Regions from separate parts of the Streptomyces sp. NEAU-174 genome, predicted to be linked through region 1. Evidence: riboswitches for the same ligand, from Rfam matches in the RefSeq annotation. Region 1 holds a riboswitch; the other holds the start of a gene.

What was found. A riboswitch is a leader RNA that binds a small molecule or an ion and turns the genes downstream of it on or off. The one in region 1 is predicted to bind glycine.
Region 2: another riboswitch for glycine. It lies ahead of gcvT (glycine cleavage system aminomethyltransferase GcvT); the one in region 1 lies ahead of gcvP (aminomethyl-transferring glycine dehydrogenase).

The regions. Positions count from the first base shown of each region.
Region 1 is NZ_JBQTCE010000004.1:729,991-737,032, reverse strand. It holds gene ACT2CW_RS15655 (FHA domain-containing protein) at 36-863, shown strand; gene ftsR (transcriptional regulator FtsR) at 881-1,633, shown strand; gene ACT2CW_RS15645 (bifunctional nuclease family protein) at 1,686-2,159, shown strand; gene ACT2CW_RS15640 (MerR family transcriptional regulator) at 2,327-2,953, shown strand; gene ACT2CW_RS15635 (DNA polymerase IV) at 3,060-4,595, shown strand; gene ACT2CW_RS15630 (PRC-barrel domain-containing protein) at 4,571-4,888, opposite strand; glycine riboswitch at 5,036-5,133, shown strand; glycine riboswitch at 5,134-5,262, shown strand; gene gcvP (aminomethyl-transferring glycine dehydrogenase) at 5,325-7,042, shown strand, end outside.
Region 2 is NZ_JBQTCE010000003.1:215,404-222,445, forward strand. It holds gene ACT2CW_RS10335 (ABC transporter substrate-binding protein) at 1-31, opposite strand, end outside; gene ACT2CW_RS10340 (ABC transporter permease) at 163-1,167, opposite strand; gene ACT2CW_RS10345 (enhanced serine sensitivity protein SseB C-terminal domain-containing protein) at 1,648-2,445, opposite strand; gene ACT2CW_RS10350 (enhanced serine sensitivity protein SseB) at 2,557-3,363, opposite strand; gene ACT2CW_RS10355 (AAA family ATPase) at 3,542-4,246, opposite strand; glycine riboswitch at 4,410-4,520, shown strand; gene gcvT (glycine cleavage system aminomethyltransferase GcvT) at 4,691-5,818, shown strand; gene gcvH (glycine cleavage system protein GcvH) at 5,985-6,365, shown strand; gene glyA (serine hydroxymethyltransferase) at 6,392-7,042, shown strand, end outside.

The DNA.
Region 1 (7,042 bases):
GCGGACGTTGTGAGGATGTCCGGACCGTCTGGTGTGTGCATCGAGGGTTTGTCCTGCCCCACGGGCGGGTCTGTTTCAGTCAAGGGGAATCGCCCGTGAAGTTGTTCGGGAAGTTGTTCGGTAAGAGTGCCCGCCAGGATGGCGGCAGCAGCACCGCTCGCCACCGCGCCTCGCGTGCCGCGGAGGAGAGCGGAGGGGGAACCGAGGAGCGCCCGCTCTTCCGTGACCAGGTCGGCGGGCAGGGTGCGTCTGTTGACCCCTCCGCGGCCGGGCCCATAGGTTTCGAAGACCCATCGGCCTCTCACAGTGGTGGAGGGTTCGGCTTGCCGGTCTGTCAGCGGTGCGGCCACCGGAACGCGGAGGCCAGCCGGTTCTGCTCCAATTGCGGCGCCCCGCTGCGCGGCGGCGCGCCCTCCGAGCGTGCCTCGGAGACCACCTCCACCATTTCGATCTCTGGTCTCGAGGCGTACGACTCCGAGGTGACCGGGCAGACGCCGCTGCCGTCGCTCAGCCCGGAGGCGCAGGCCGCCGTCGAGGCGCTGCCCCTGGGGTCGGCCCTGCTGGTGGTCCGCCGCGGGCCGAATTCCGGCAGCCGCTTCCTGCTGGACAGTGATGTCACCACGGCGGGCCGTCACCCGCAGAGCGACATCTTCCTGGACGATGTGACGGTCTCCCGCCGCCATGTGGAGTTCCGGCGCGGCCAGGACGGCAGCTTCACCGTCTCGGACGTCGGCAGCCTCAACGGGACGTATGTCAACCGGGAGCAGATCGACGCGCCGGTGGTCCTGACCAGTGGGGACGAGGTGCAGATCGGTAAGTACCGGCTGGTCTTCTACCCGAGCCAGCGGGGCGTCGGCATCTGACCCGTCAGGGGAGGTCCATGCTTCAGACACCGTCGGGCGGTGCCGATACCGGCACCGCCCCCACGGGCGGCCGGTCGATGAGCATCGGCACCGTGCTGAATCTGTTGCGGGACGAATTCCCCGAGGTCACCATCTCCAAGATCCGCTTCTTGGAGTCGGAGGGGCTGGTGGAGCCGCGGCGGACGCCGTCCGGCTACCGCAAATTCAGCCAGCGGGATGTGGAGCGGCTCGGCCATATCCTCCGGATGCAGCGTGACCACTACCTGCCGCTCAAGGTCATCCGGGAGCATCTGGACGCCCTGGAGCGGGGTGAGCCATTGCAGCTTCCTGCCGTTTCGCAGGGAGCGCGGCAGCCGGGGCCGCTCGACGGCGGGCCCGGCGCGGCCCCGGACGGCCCCACGGCCGCCCGGGTCGGCCGGGCCGAGCTGCTGGCAACGGCCGAGGTCAGCGAGGCGGAGCTGGCCGAATGGGAGTCGTACGGGCTGCTCGCGCCGACCGCGGACGGCGGGTACGACATCGAGGCGGTGACCGTCGCCCGGCTCATCGCCGAACTCGGTCGTTTCGGCCTGGAACCACGTCATCTGCGAATCATGAAAGCCTCCGCCGAGCGGGAGGCCGGAATGGTCGAGCAGGTGGTCGCCCCGCTGCGGTTGCATAGAAATCCGCAGACCAGAGCGCATGCGGAGGCCAGTGTGCGGGAGCTCGCCACGCTCTCCGTACGGCTGCACGCGGCCCTGGTGCGGTCGGCTCTGAGGGTTCGGGAGCGGTGACCGACCGGGCCCCGACTATCCAAACCGGCCGGGCACGTCCTAGGGTTGCTGTGTGAACGAGCTCGACGTCGTGGGTGTCCGGGTGGAAATGCCCTCCAACCAACCGATCGTGCTCCTGCGTGAAGTGGGAGGCGACCGCTACCTCCCCATCTGGATCGGACCAGGTGAGGCGACCGCGATCGCCTTCGCTCAGCAGGGCATGGCTCCGGCGCGCCCGCTGACCCATGACCTTTTCAAAGACGTACTCGAAGCAGTCGGCCAGCAGCTCACGGAGGTCCGGATCACGGATCTGCGCGAGGGGGTCTTCTACGCGGAGCTGGTCTTCGCCAGCGGCGTGGAGGTCAGCGCCCGGCCGTCCGACGCCATAGCGCTCGCGCTTCGTACCGGAACGCCGATCTACGGCAGTGACGGCGTGCTGGACGACGCCGGGATCGCGATCCCGGACGAGCAGGAGGACGAGGTGGAGAAGTTCCGCGAGTTCCTCGACCAGATCTCGCCAGAGGACTTCGGAACCAGCAGCCAGTGAACCGTATGCCGGTCCTCGCTCGCGCATTCGAGTAGCCTTTCCCGGACGAGGGACACGGGAAACCACTCTTAGGGTGATTATCACTCGGCGTGCCGAGTGTGGCGATCGTTGACGCACCCCGGGTGACTGCCTACCTTCAAGATGGCAGGTCGAGGACGGAGGTCGGCGTGAGAAGCACCGGCGACGGCACGGCGGCCGGAGGTCCGTACGCGCTCCAGGGGAGCGCATCGGCCGATCCGGCATTGAAGGCTCGGGTCGCGGCACAGGCCGCACCGCCGCGTGAGCCCGCCGCGGGGGGGACGGAGCGGATCGGATACCGCGGACCCACCGCGTGTGCGGCCGCGGGCATCACCTACCGCCAGCTGGACTACTGGGCCCGCACCGGGCTGGTCGAGCCGAGCGTCCGGCCGGCCTACGGCTCGGGCAGTCAGCGGCTCTACAGCTTCCGGGACGTGGTCGTCCTCAAGATCGTGAAGCGGCTGCTGGACACCGGCGTGTCGCTCCAGAACATCCGGGCGGCGGTGGTGCACCTCCGTGCCAGGGAGCTCGACGACCTGGCCCAGATGACGCTCATGAGCGACGGCGCGACCGTTTACGAGTGCACCTCGCCCGATGAGGTCGTGGACCTCCTCCAGGGCGGCCAGGGCGTCTTCGGGATCGCCGTGGGCGTCGTGTGGCGGGATGTGGAGAGCGCGCTGTCCCAGCTGCACGGCGAGCGGGTGGACACCGGCGAGACGCTGGTCCGGCACAACCCGACCGACGAGCTCGCGGCGCGCCGGAACCGGGCCGGTTAGAAACCTCCTGCCGAGCGCCCCGGGGTGAACTGATCGGCGCCCCCGGGCCCGCCCCCACCGGCCGTTGCCCGCCCCATTGTCAGTGGTGTGCGGCAGCATCGGAGGTGTGAGGGGTGCGCCGACGATTCTCCATCTGGACATGGACGCCTTCTACGCCTCGGCGGAGCAGGCGGCCAAGCCCAGCCTGCGCGGAAAGCCGGTGATCGTGGGGGGTCTGGGGCCGCGTGGTGTGGTGGCCACGGCCTCCTACGAGGCCCGGGTCTTCGGGGTGCACTCGGCCATGGCGATGGGCCAGGCCCGTCGCCTGTGTCCGAACGCGGCGTTCCTCATCCCCCGCTTCGCGCTCTACCGCAAGGTGAGCGACGTGGTCATGACCCTGCTGCACACCCTGTCGCCTCTGGTGGAGCCGCTGAGCCTGGACGAGGCGTTCGTCGATCTGGAGGCGGGCGGCACCGAACCCACCGTCGAGGCGGCGCGCGCCGTGGCGGAGCGGCTGCGGGCCGACATCCGGGCGGCCACCGGGCTGACCGGATCGGTGGGGCTCGCCGGCTCCAAGATGCTCGCCAAGATCGGTTCGGAGCAGGCCAAGCCGGACGGCCTGGTGGTCATCGAGCCCGGTACGGAGCGCGAGCTGCTCGGCCCGATGTCGGTGCGGACGCTCCCGGGCGTCGGCCCCGCCACGGCGGAGACGCTGCGCCGGGCCGGGATCCACACCGTGGCCGAGACGCGGGAGGCGGGCGAGGCGGAGCTGGTGCGGCTGCTGGGCCGGGCTCACGGCGGGTCGCTGTTCCTGATGGCCGAGGGCCGGGACGAGCGGCCCGTCGTCGCCGAGCGGGACGCCAAGTCCATCTCGGTCGAGGACACCTTCGACGTCGACCTCACCGACCGCACCCGGGTGCAGCTGGAGATCGCGCGGCTCGCCGACCGCTGTGTGCGGCGGCTGCGCGAGGCGGGCCGCTCGGGGCGGACGGTCGTGATCAAGGTGCGGCGGTACGACTTCTCCACACTCACCCGTTCGGAGACCCTGCGCGGGCCGACCGACGACCCGGCGGTGGTGCGGGAGGCCGCGGCGCGGCTGATCGACGGGGTGGAGACCACGGCGGGGGTGCGGCTGCTGGGGGTCGGCGTCAGCGGTCTGGCGGACTTCACACAGGAGGATCTCTTCGCCCAAGCCGCCCAGGCCGCGGAAGCTGCCCAGGCCGCCCAGGCCGCGGAAGCCGTTCAGCCCGCCCAAGCCGCTCATGAGGCCCTGGGGGACGCCGGGCGCCCGCCGGGCCCCGAGAGACCGGAGCCCGTGAGAGAGGGCGCGGGAGAGGCTTCTGAGGACGCTGAGAAGCCGCGGCGCTGGCTCCCGGGCTCCGATGTACGGCACACCGAGTACGGGGCGGGCTGGGTGCAGGGGAGCGGAGTGGGCCGGGTGACCGTGCGCTTCGAGGAGCCGTGGTCGCCACCGGGCCGGGTACGGACGTTCCCCGTGGACGACCCGGCGCTACAGCCCGCCGACCCGCTACCACTGCTGCGCCCGGACGCGGAGGCGGAGGCGGAAGCGGAAGGGGCCGGGGGCCCGGACGGGCCGACCCCGGGGGCCGGTGGGCCCGAGCCCGGCCGGGGGCCGGGTCAGCCCGTGACGTCCAGGCCGTAGTGGTGGTAGAGCTGGAGCTCCTGCTCGGGGGAGAGGTGGCGGCCCACCCCGAAGTCCGGGGCGTCCTTGATCAGGGACCGGTCGTACGGCACCCGCAGGGTGTCGCCGACGACCTCGCTCGGTTCGAGCGGCACGAAGACGTCCCGGCTGAACAGTCCGGTGCGTACCGCCGCCCATTCGGGCTCGCCGGTCGCGTCGTCGAGATAGACCTCGTCCACGGTGCCGATCTTGGCGCCCTCGCGGTCGAATGCCTTGCGGCCGATCAGGGTCCGCGGGTCGATATCGGTCTGCACGCTCTCTCCCACAGGTGGCAAACAGATGAACAAGCAGTTAGCAAGTGCCCATTGCTACCTACAAAAAGCCACATCGCCGCACTCGGCCACTCGAACGTCCGCGACCGTCCCCCGTGGCAGAACCGCTGGTACGCTGACTGTGGCTGTAAACCCCGTGCGGGAGAGTCCTCCGTCGACGCTGTCGGAGGCGCCGAAGGAGCAAACCCTCCCCGGAATCTCTCAGGCACACGTACCGTGCGGGTGAGGTCACTCTGGAAAGCAGGGTGGGCCACGGGCGAGCACAGTTCCGGAGCCCCTCCTCACCGACGGTGAAAACCGGTCAAGCGGTATATGGACCGGTGAAGCTCTCAGGTTGAGATGACAGAGGGGGAGGCCGTCCGGGCACCCGAGTCGCGGTGCCCCTCGTAGGTCGTCACAGACCAGGAGGCCCCCGCAGATGACCGCCAATCGCATCGCACTCTCCGACTTGGAACCTGGTACTCCGTTCGAGCAGCGTCACATCGGCCCGGACGGCGAGGCACAGGCCAAGATGCTCGCCCAGGTCGGCTTCGGCTCGCTGGACGAGCTCACCGAGGCCGCCGTACCGGACGTCATCAAGAGCACCGAGGCGCTGGACACCCTGCCGCCGGCCCGCAGCGAGCCGGAGGTCCTCGCCGAGCTGCGCGCGCTCGCCGACCGCAACCAGGTGCTGCCGTCGATGATCGGCCTCGGCTACTACGGCACCCACACCCCGCCGGTGATCCTGCGCAATGTGCTGGAGAACCCCGCCTGGTACACCGCGTACACGCCCTACCAGCCGGAGATCTCCCAGGGCCGGCTCGAGGCGCTGCTGAACTTCCAGACCGTCGTCGCCGATCTGACCGGGCTGCCCACGGCCGGTTCCTCGCTGCTGGACGAGGCCACCGCGGCCGCCGAGGCGATGGCGCTGTCGCGGCGCGTCGGCAAGGTCAAGGAGGGCGTCTTCCTGATCGACGCCGACTGTCTGCCGCAGACCGTCGCGGTCATACGGACCCGCGCCGAGCCGACCGGTGTCGAGGTCGTCGTCGCCGACCTGGCCGAGGGCATCCCGGACGAGATCGCCGAGCGCGGGGTCTTCGGCGTGCTGCTCCAGTACCCGGGCGCCTCCGGTGTGGTGCGCGATCCGCGCCCGGTCATCGAGCGCGCCCATGAGCTGGGCGCCGTCGTCACCGTCGCCGCCGATCTGCTCGCGCTCACCCTGCTCACCTCGCCCGGTGAGCTGGGCGCGGACATCGCGGTGGGCAGCAGCCAGCGGTTCGGCGTCCCGATGGGCTTCGGCGGGCCGCACGCCGGTTTCATGGCGGTGCGCGACGCCTACGCCCGCAACCTGCCCGGCCGGCTGGTCGGGGTCTCCGTGGACGCCGACGGCGACAAGGCGTACCGGCTGGCGCTTCAGACCCGTGAGCAGCACATCCGCCGGGAGAAGGCCACCAGCAACATCTGCACCGCTCAGGTGCTGCTGGCCGTGATGGCCGGGATGTACGCCGTCTACCACGGCCCGGACGGGCTCGCGGCGATCGCCCGCCGCACCCACCGCTACGCCTCCGTGCTCGCCGAGGGGCTGCGGACCGGCGGTGTCGAGGTGGTGCACGGCGCGTTCTTCGACACCCTCACCGCGCGGGTGCCGGGCCGGGCCGCCGAGGTCGTCGCCGCGGCCCGCGAGGCCGGGGTCAACCTCCGGCTGACCGACGCCGACCACGTCGGCATCGCCTGCGACGAGACCACCGGCCGCGCGCAGCTCGCCGCCGTATGGTCCGCCTTCGGGGTGGACGGCGGCAACGGCGACGCCTCCGGGATCCCCGGGATCGACGAGCTGGACGCCTCGGCGCCGGACGCGCTGCCTGCGGCCCTGCTGCGCCAGGACGGCTATCTGGCCCACCCGGTCTTCCACCAGCACCGCTCCGAGACCGCGATGCTGCGCTATCTGCGCCCCCTGGCCGACCGGGACTACGCCCTGGACCGGGGCATGATCCCGCTGGGCTCCTGCACCATGAAGCTCAACGCGACCGCCGAGATGGAGCCGGTCACCTGGCCGGAGTTCGGCGCGCTGCACCCCTTCGCACCGGCCGAGCAGGCCCAGGGCTATCTGACCCTGATCCGTGAGCTGGAGGAGCGGCTGGCCGAGGTCACCGGCTA
Region 2 (7,042 bases), on a different contig from region 1:
CGATCCGCCTGCTTCTCGAGAGCCGTTTCATAGTTGCTGCAACCTCCGGGTTAGAGCGGTCCTGGGCATGGCGCCGCGGAATACCTTGGGGAGCCGTCTGCCGGATGTGGCAGGGGCTGCTGATTGCGTTCGAGTACGACCGGGCGGCCGTGTGCCGCACCGTCATCGGGTGCCCTTCGGGTCCAGTGCGTCGCGGACGCCGTCGCCGAAGAGGTTGAAGGCCAGCACCGTGACGAAGATCGCCAGACCCGGGATGATCATGAACATCGGATCGTCCTCATAGGTGCCGACCGCCTTGGAGAGCATCTGCCCCCAGGAGGCGGTGGGCGGCTTCACGCCCGCGCCGAGGAAGCTGAGCGCGGCCTCGGTGAGGATGTTGGTGGGGATCATGAGCGTCGTGTAGACGGTGATCGGCGCCACCAGGTTGGGCAGCAGCTCGCGGAAGAGGATGTAGCGCCGGCCGGCGCCCAGGCTCCGCGCGGCCTCGATGTACTCCTTCTCGCGCAGCGACAGCGTCTGGCCGCGCACGATGCGGCCGACGTACGGCCAGCCGAAGAAGCCGATGACCGAGACCAGGATCGCGATGCGCACCCCGCTGCCGGTCAGTCCCAGCAGGTCGTTGGGGAGCACCGAGACCAGGGAGATGATGAAGAGCAGCTGCGGGAAGGCCAGCAGCATGTCCATCACCCGGCTGATCAGCGAGTCCACCCAGCCGCCGAAGTATCCGGCGATGATGCCGAAGATGGTGCCGAGGACCACCGCGACCACCGCCGCGAGGAAGGCCACCAGCAGCGAGATCCGGGCGCCGTAGATGACCCGGCTGAAGACGTCGCGGCCGTTGGACGGCTCCACACCGAACAGGAAGTCCGAGCTGATACCGCCCATGGACCCCTTCGGGGTGCCGAACAGCGGGTCGATCTCCTCCTGGTGGAACTCATTGGGCGGATGCCCGAGCAGACTCACGATGAGCGGAGCGAAGATCGCCACCAGCACGAGGAAGACGACAACGATGCCACCCGTCAGTGCGAGCTTGTCCCGCTTCAGGCGTGACCAGGCGATCTGCCGCAGCGATCTGCCTTCGACGGACGCTTTGACCACATCCGCCGCTACATCGGCAGTCGCCACCGGATCGCTGTCCGTGCTCGTGCCGTGCAATGGTGCCGTCATCGTGGTGGAGACCCCTCTCGACCGGTGGTGACCGGCCCACGACTCGCCGCTGTAGCGGCTTTGTTCATCACCTGGGTGAAAGTCGCGTTCTGGTACGGAACCTTTCTGGAAGGGGTCGTACGCAGGAACCGCACCCCTTGGAGCGGGAGTCTTCAACGCGTTTGTGATCACCCGCCAGTACTCCCGGGCAATGGATGCCTAACCGTGATGTGAGGAGTACCGCTCCGCTATACGGACGGTCGCGACACGAGAACGCAGCAGTAACCTCGCGCCCGTAATGGTGTGTTCGGCCCGATTGGGGCGGAAGGCCGGTCGGGCAATCCCGTCAATCGGTGCGCGGCTCAGTGCGCGGCGGGACCCGGTGGCTCGATACGTGGGACGGGGTGGCCCGGTACGCGGGACGGGGTGGGCCCGGTACGCGGGACGCGGTGGGCCCGGTACGCGGGACGGGGTGGGCCCGATACGTGGGACGGGGTGGCTTCAGTACGCGGGACGCGGCGGCGGATAGCCGTAGCCGTACGACGGCGGCGCGGCGGGCGCGGCGCCATAGGCGTCACGGTCGAAGAACGGGCGGGCGTTGGCCCGCATCCACATGGCGACGGGGTCGTACTCGTCCGAGAGCGCGACCGTGGAGACCGGCAGCCCGTCCGGCACCGCGGTGATCGACTGCTCCATCATCACCCGCACCGACTGCACCGCCGCCGCGCCGGTGTCGTACAGATCCAGGCCGATCGCCAGGTACGGGGCGCCCAGCGAGGGCTGCACCCAGGCGCGCCGCAACGAGCGCACCGCGGCGGTGCGATGCGCGTTCTGCCCCAACAGGGCGTAGAACTGGGGGATGTCGATGGCGGGATCGGACAGCCGCAGCGGCCCGGCGGGCAGCCGGTCCAGACCGCCCGCGATCCGGCGCAGGTCCGGCCAGGGGATGCCCACTCCACCGCCGCGGGCGTGGGGGTTGAGCCAGAGGCCGTAGCGGTCGCGGTAGAGCGAGTCGGCGATGAGGCGTCCGTCGGCCACCTCGTGCGCGCGGTTCCAGCCACTGGCGGCCAGTTCCTGCGCCGAGGTCACACACGGGGCGTAACCGAGGCCGTCCACGTCCATGTTCCCGTACTGGGCGTCGGGCGAGCCGGGCGCACCGTGCCACAGCAGCATCCAGACCTGGCCCTCGCCGATGGCGTGCAGCAGCGCCTCGTAGGCGTCGTACCGGCCGGGAGCGACCTGCTGCAACGCTCGCTCAACCTGGCCGGCCGCCGCCCCCCAATCCGCGCCCGCGCTCACCTGGGTCCGCCCCTTCTCATCGCCTTGCCCACACCTCACCGGGGAGCGTGCCCGCACCCCTCCTGGTCATCAAACCAGCTTACGGGCCGCGGCAGCGGACCCAGGGGTGAGTCAGAGGTCACGGTCGTAGAACGGACGCACCCGTCCCAGCATCCAGTCGGCCACCGGATCGCCCTGCGCCACGTCCAGCAGCACCAGCTGAACCTTCCACGGCACCGGCACCGCACCGAGGGCGCGGCCCAGCGCCTCCACCGCGCGCGCCTGCCCCGCGGGGTCGGGCTCGTCGAGCTGCACCCCGACGAAGAGCGCCGGCTCGTCGCCCTCGACGCTGGCCAGGGCGCGCCGGGCGGTCCGCACCCCGGTGCCCTTGGCGAACTCGATCCCGGCGGCGGCCAGGAAGTCCACCGGCTCGTCCTGCCAGTCCGGTTCGAAGAGCCGGACCCGGCCACCGGCGGCCGGACCGTCGAGCTCGGTACGCCCGGCGCGGCACAACTCCCGGACGGCGGGCGGAGGCAGCGGTACGACCACCGCGCCGCCGGGGTTCACCGCGATGCCGAGCTGGGGCGGCAGCCCGCGGGCGAACTCCACGGCCGGGGCGATGGTGAAGGACATATGGGAGCCGACGAGCTGGAGGAACTGCTGCTCGGAGCTGAACACCGGGACATACGCGCCGCCGTCGATCTCCATCGTGGGCAGATCGAGGCTCGGGCTGCCCGGGCCCCCGCCGTTGGGCAGCGGGATCCAGAGGTGGCTGCGGGAGAGCGTCTCGACGATGCGCGCTCCGGCCCCGGGGACGCCGACGGAGGCGGCCATCACCTCTTCGAGCTCATTGCCGGGAAACGCCGGTTGCGCGGCATATCCGCCGTCCGGGAATCCTCCGTGCGCCGGGGCCACTCCGTACTGCTCCGGGAAGCTCATCTTCGTCCAACCGCCATCTCGTCCGACCTGCCCGAAGCACCCTAACCGCTGGGCGGCCCGGGGCCGGAGGGGTCGGCGGCGATCTCCACAGCACTTCCCCACCTCGCCCGGACCCGCCCTCGTCACGCTGTGTGATGCCGATGGTCGATTTCCGGCCACCTCCGAGGGAGCGGCGCGCTCACTCGAAGGAGATGCAGCGCAGCGCGCTCGCGCCTCGCCGGTCCAGCAGCACCGCCGACGCGCACCCCCGCGGCGGCCGCCCCTCCTCCATCCCGGTGATCAGCCGCCGCATCGCGCGCAGATGCCGCCCGAAGGCGTAGGCGGAGACCCCGCGGCCACGGGCGGCCTGGCCCTCCAGCGCCTCCGTGGCGCCCACGTCCAGCAGCACCATATGGAGGCCGCGGCCCCGGCGCCGCACGTCCCGGGCCAGCCAGCGGCGCACCCACGGCAGCGCGCCGCAGTCGTGCACCACGACGCTCGCGCCCGAGCGCAGCGCCCGGTGCAGCCCGGCGTAGTGGGCGTACCGGACCAGCGGGCGGTAGAGCGCGTACGGCAGCCAGCCGGGCAGCCGACGCTCCCACGCCTCGCGGGTGTTCTGCGAGTCGACCCTGATCACGGCCGCGCCCGTCTCGTCCAGAAGCGGCACCGTCCGGTTGATCAGGGTGCTCTTGCCGCTGCCCGGCAGCCCGGAGGCGACCAGCACATCCCCTGCCGGAAACCGCAGCTCACGCGGGCCCGCGCCGCCACCCTCCGCCCCGGCGCGCAGATCGTGCACCGCGCTTCTTCGACCGGGGCGGGCCGTCGACCCGGAGGGGATGCGCCCACGCCGCGCCGGCAGGAGCCTCTGTGTTGTCGCGTACGTTCCCTGCCCATGCACCGTGATCGTCCTCCCAGGTCGGTCAACGCTGCTCGTACCCGCAGAGTGTCAAGAAAAGGTAATGTCGGGCAAGGCTGCCCCTGTCCGGGCGGCCGGAGCCCGGTCGGATCGGGGCTTCCCTTCTCGGCCATACATGCGATGATGTCCGCGCAACTCCATACCGGCCGCTTGAATCCGCGCGGGAGAGTCCTTGGTCACCGGCATCCGTGCCGGGTGTCCGGGGCGCCGAAGGAGCAAGTCCTCCCTTGAATCTCTCAGGCCCCGATACCGCACGGACGAGGCAGATCTGAAAAGCGGGCCGCCCGGGCGCGGCTCCACCCAAGGTGCAAACCGGGCCCCTTACGGGCGTCACGGCGAACCTCTCAGGTTCCGATGACAGATGGGGAGGGCGCACGCGTCCTTGCCGTCCGTCCTCGCCGTCGCGCGACCCCGACCTCTGGAGCCTGAATCGTGACCGACGCCCCGCCCACCCCACGCCGTACCGCGCTGGACGCGCGGCACCGCGCGCTCGGCGCCACCATGACCGACTTCGCCGGCTGGGACATGCCGCTGCGCTACGGCAGCGAGCGCGACGAGCACACCGCGGTGCGCACCCGCGCCGGGCTCTTCGACCTCTCCCACATGGGTGAGATCTCTCTCATCGGTCCGCAGGCCGGGGACGCCCTGGACCACGCGCTGGTCGGCCGGCTGTCCGCGCTCGCCGTGGGCCGCGCCCGCTACACCATGATCTGCGACGACGAGGGCGGCATCCTGGACGACCTGATCGTCTACCGCCTCGGGGACGAGGAGTTCCTGGTCGTGGCCAACGCCGCCAACGCCCAGGTGGTGCTGGACGCGCTGACCGGGCGGGCCGCCGGTTTCGAGGCGACCGTGCGGGACGACCGCGACGCCTACGCGCTGCTCGCCGTCCAGGGCCCCGAGTCCCCGGGGATCCTGAAGCGCCTGACCGACGCCGACCTGGACGGGCTGAAGTACTACGCCGGGCTGCCGGGCACCGTCGCCGGCGTCCCCGCCCTGATCGCCCGCACCGGCTACACGGGCGAGGACGGCTTCGAGCTGTTCCTGGCGCCGGACGACGCCGAGCGGGTCTGGGAGGCGCTGACCGAGGCCGGGGCCCCGGCGGGCCTGGTCCCCTGCGGTCTCTCCTGCCGGGACACCCTGCGCCTCGAGGCGGGCATGCCGCTGTACGGGCATGAGCTGACCACCGACACCACCCCCTTCGACGCGGGGCTCGGCCGGGTGGTGAAGTTCGACAAGCCGGGCGACTTCGTCGGCCGCGAGGCCCTGGAGGCCGCGTCCCGCCAGGCGGACACCGTCACCCCGCGCACCCTGGTCGGCCTGATCGCTTCAGGCCGCCGGGTGCCGCGCGCCGGATACGCCGTGGTGGCCGCCGACGGCTCGGCGATCGGCCAGGTCACCTCGGGCGCGCCCTCCCCGACGCTGGGCAAGCCCATCGCGATGGCGTACGTGGACCCGGAGTACGCGAAGCCCGGCACCGAGGGGGTCTTCGTGGACATCCGCGGCGCCCGGGAGCCGTACGAGGTCGTGGCGCTCCCCTTCTACAAGCGCGAGCGCTGACGTTTCCCCGGGCGTGAGCGGTGCCCCGGCCCGTCGCCGGGCCTCTCCGAACGCGAGCAGGGCCCCGGCCCATCCCGCCCCCTCGGCGCCGTATCCCCTCGGCGTCGCATCCCACCAGCTAAGACCCGTTTCCCAAGCACTCCCCCGTATCCAGGAGAATCGGACCATGAGCAACCCCCAGCAGCTGCGGTACAGCAAGGAGCACGAGTGGCTGTCGGCCGCCGACGAGGACGGCGTGTCGACGATCGGCATCACCGAATTCGCGGCCAACGCGCTCGGCGATGTCGTCTATGTCCAGCTCCCGGACGTCGGCTCCACGGTCTCCGCCGGTGACACCTGCGGTGAGCTGGAGTCCACCAAGTCGGTCAGCGATCTGTACACGCCGGTCTCCGGTGAGGTCACCGAGATCAACGAGGACGTGGTGAACGATCCGGCGCTGGTGAATTCCGCCCCCTTCGAGGGCGGCTGGCTGTTCAAGGTGAGGGTGACGAGCGAGCCGGAGGACCTGCTCTCCGCCGACGAGTACACCGCCTTCGCCGAAAACTGACCCTCCTTATTCGATCGGGACCCTCGATGTCGCTTCTGAACAGCTCCCTGCACGAGCTCGACCCGGACGTCGCCGCTGCTGTCGACGCCGAACTCCACCGCCAGCAGTCCACCCTGGAGATGATCGCCTCGGAGAACTTCGCTCCGTCGGCGGTCATGGAGGCCCAGGGCTCGGTCCTGACCAACAAGTACGCCGAGGGCTACCCCGGCCGCCGCTACTACGGCGGCTGTGAGCACGTCGACGTGGTCGAGCAGATCGCCATCGACCGGGTCAAGGAGCTCTTCGGCGCCGAGGCGGCGAACGTCCAGCCGCACTCGGGCGCCCAGGCCAACGCGGCCGCGATGTTCGCCCTGCTCTCCCCCGGCGACACCATCCTGGGGCTCAACCTGGCGCACGGCGGCCATCTGACCCACGGCATGAAGATCAACTTCTCCGGCAAGCTCTACAACGTGGTGCCCTACCACGTGGACGCCGAGACCGGTCTGGTCGACATGGACGAGGTCGAGCGGCTGGCCAAGGAGCACCGCCCCAAGCTGGTGATCGCGGGCTGGTCGGCGTACCCGCGCCAGCTGGACTTCGCCGCCTTCCGCCGGATCGCGGACGAGGTCGGCGCGTACCTGATGGTCGACATGGCCCACTTCGCGGGTCTGGTGGCGGCCGGGCTGCACCCCTCGCCC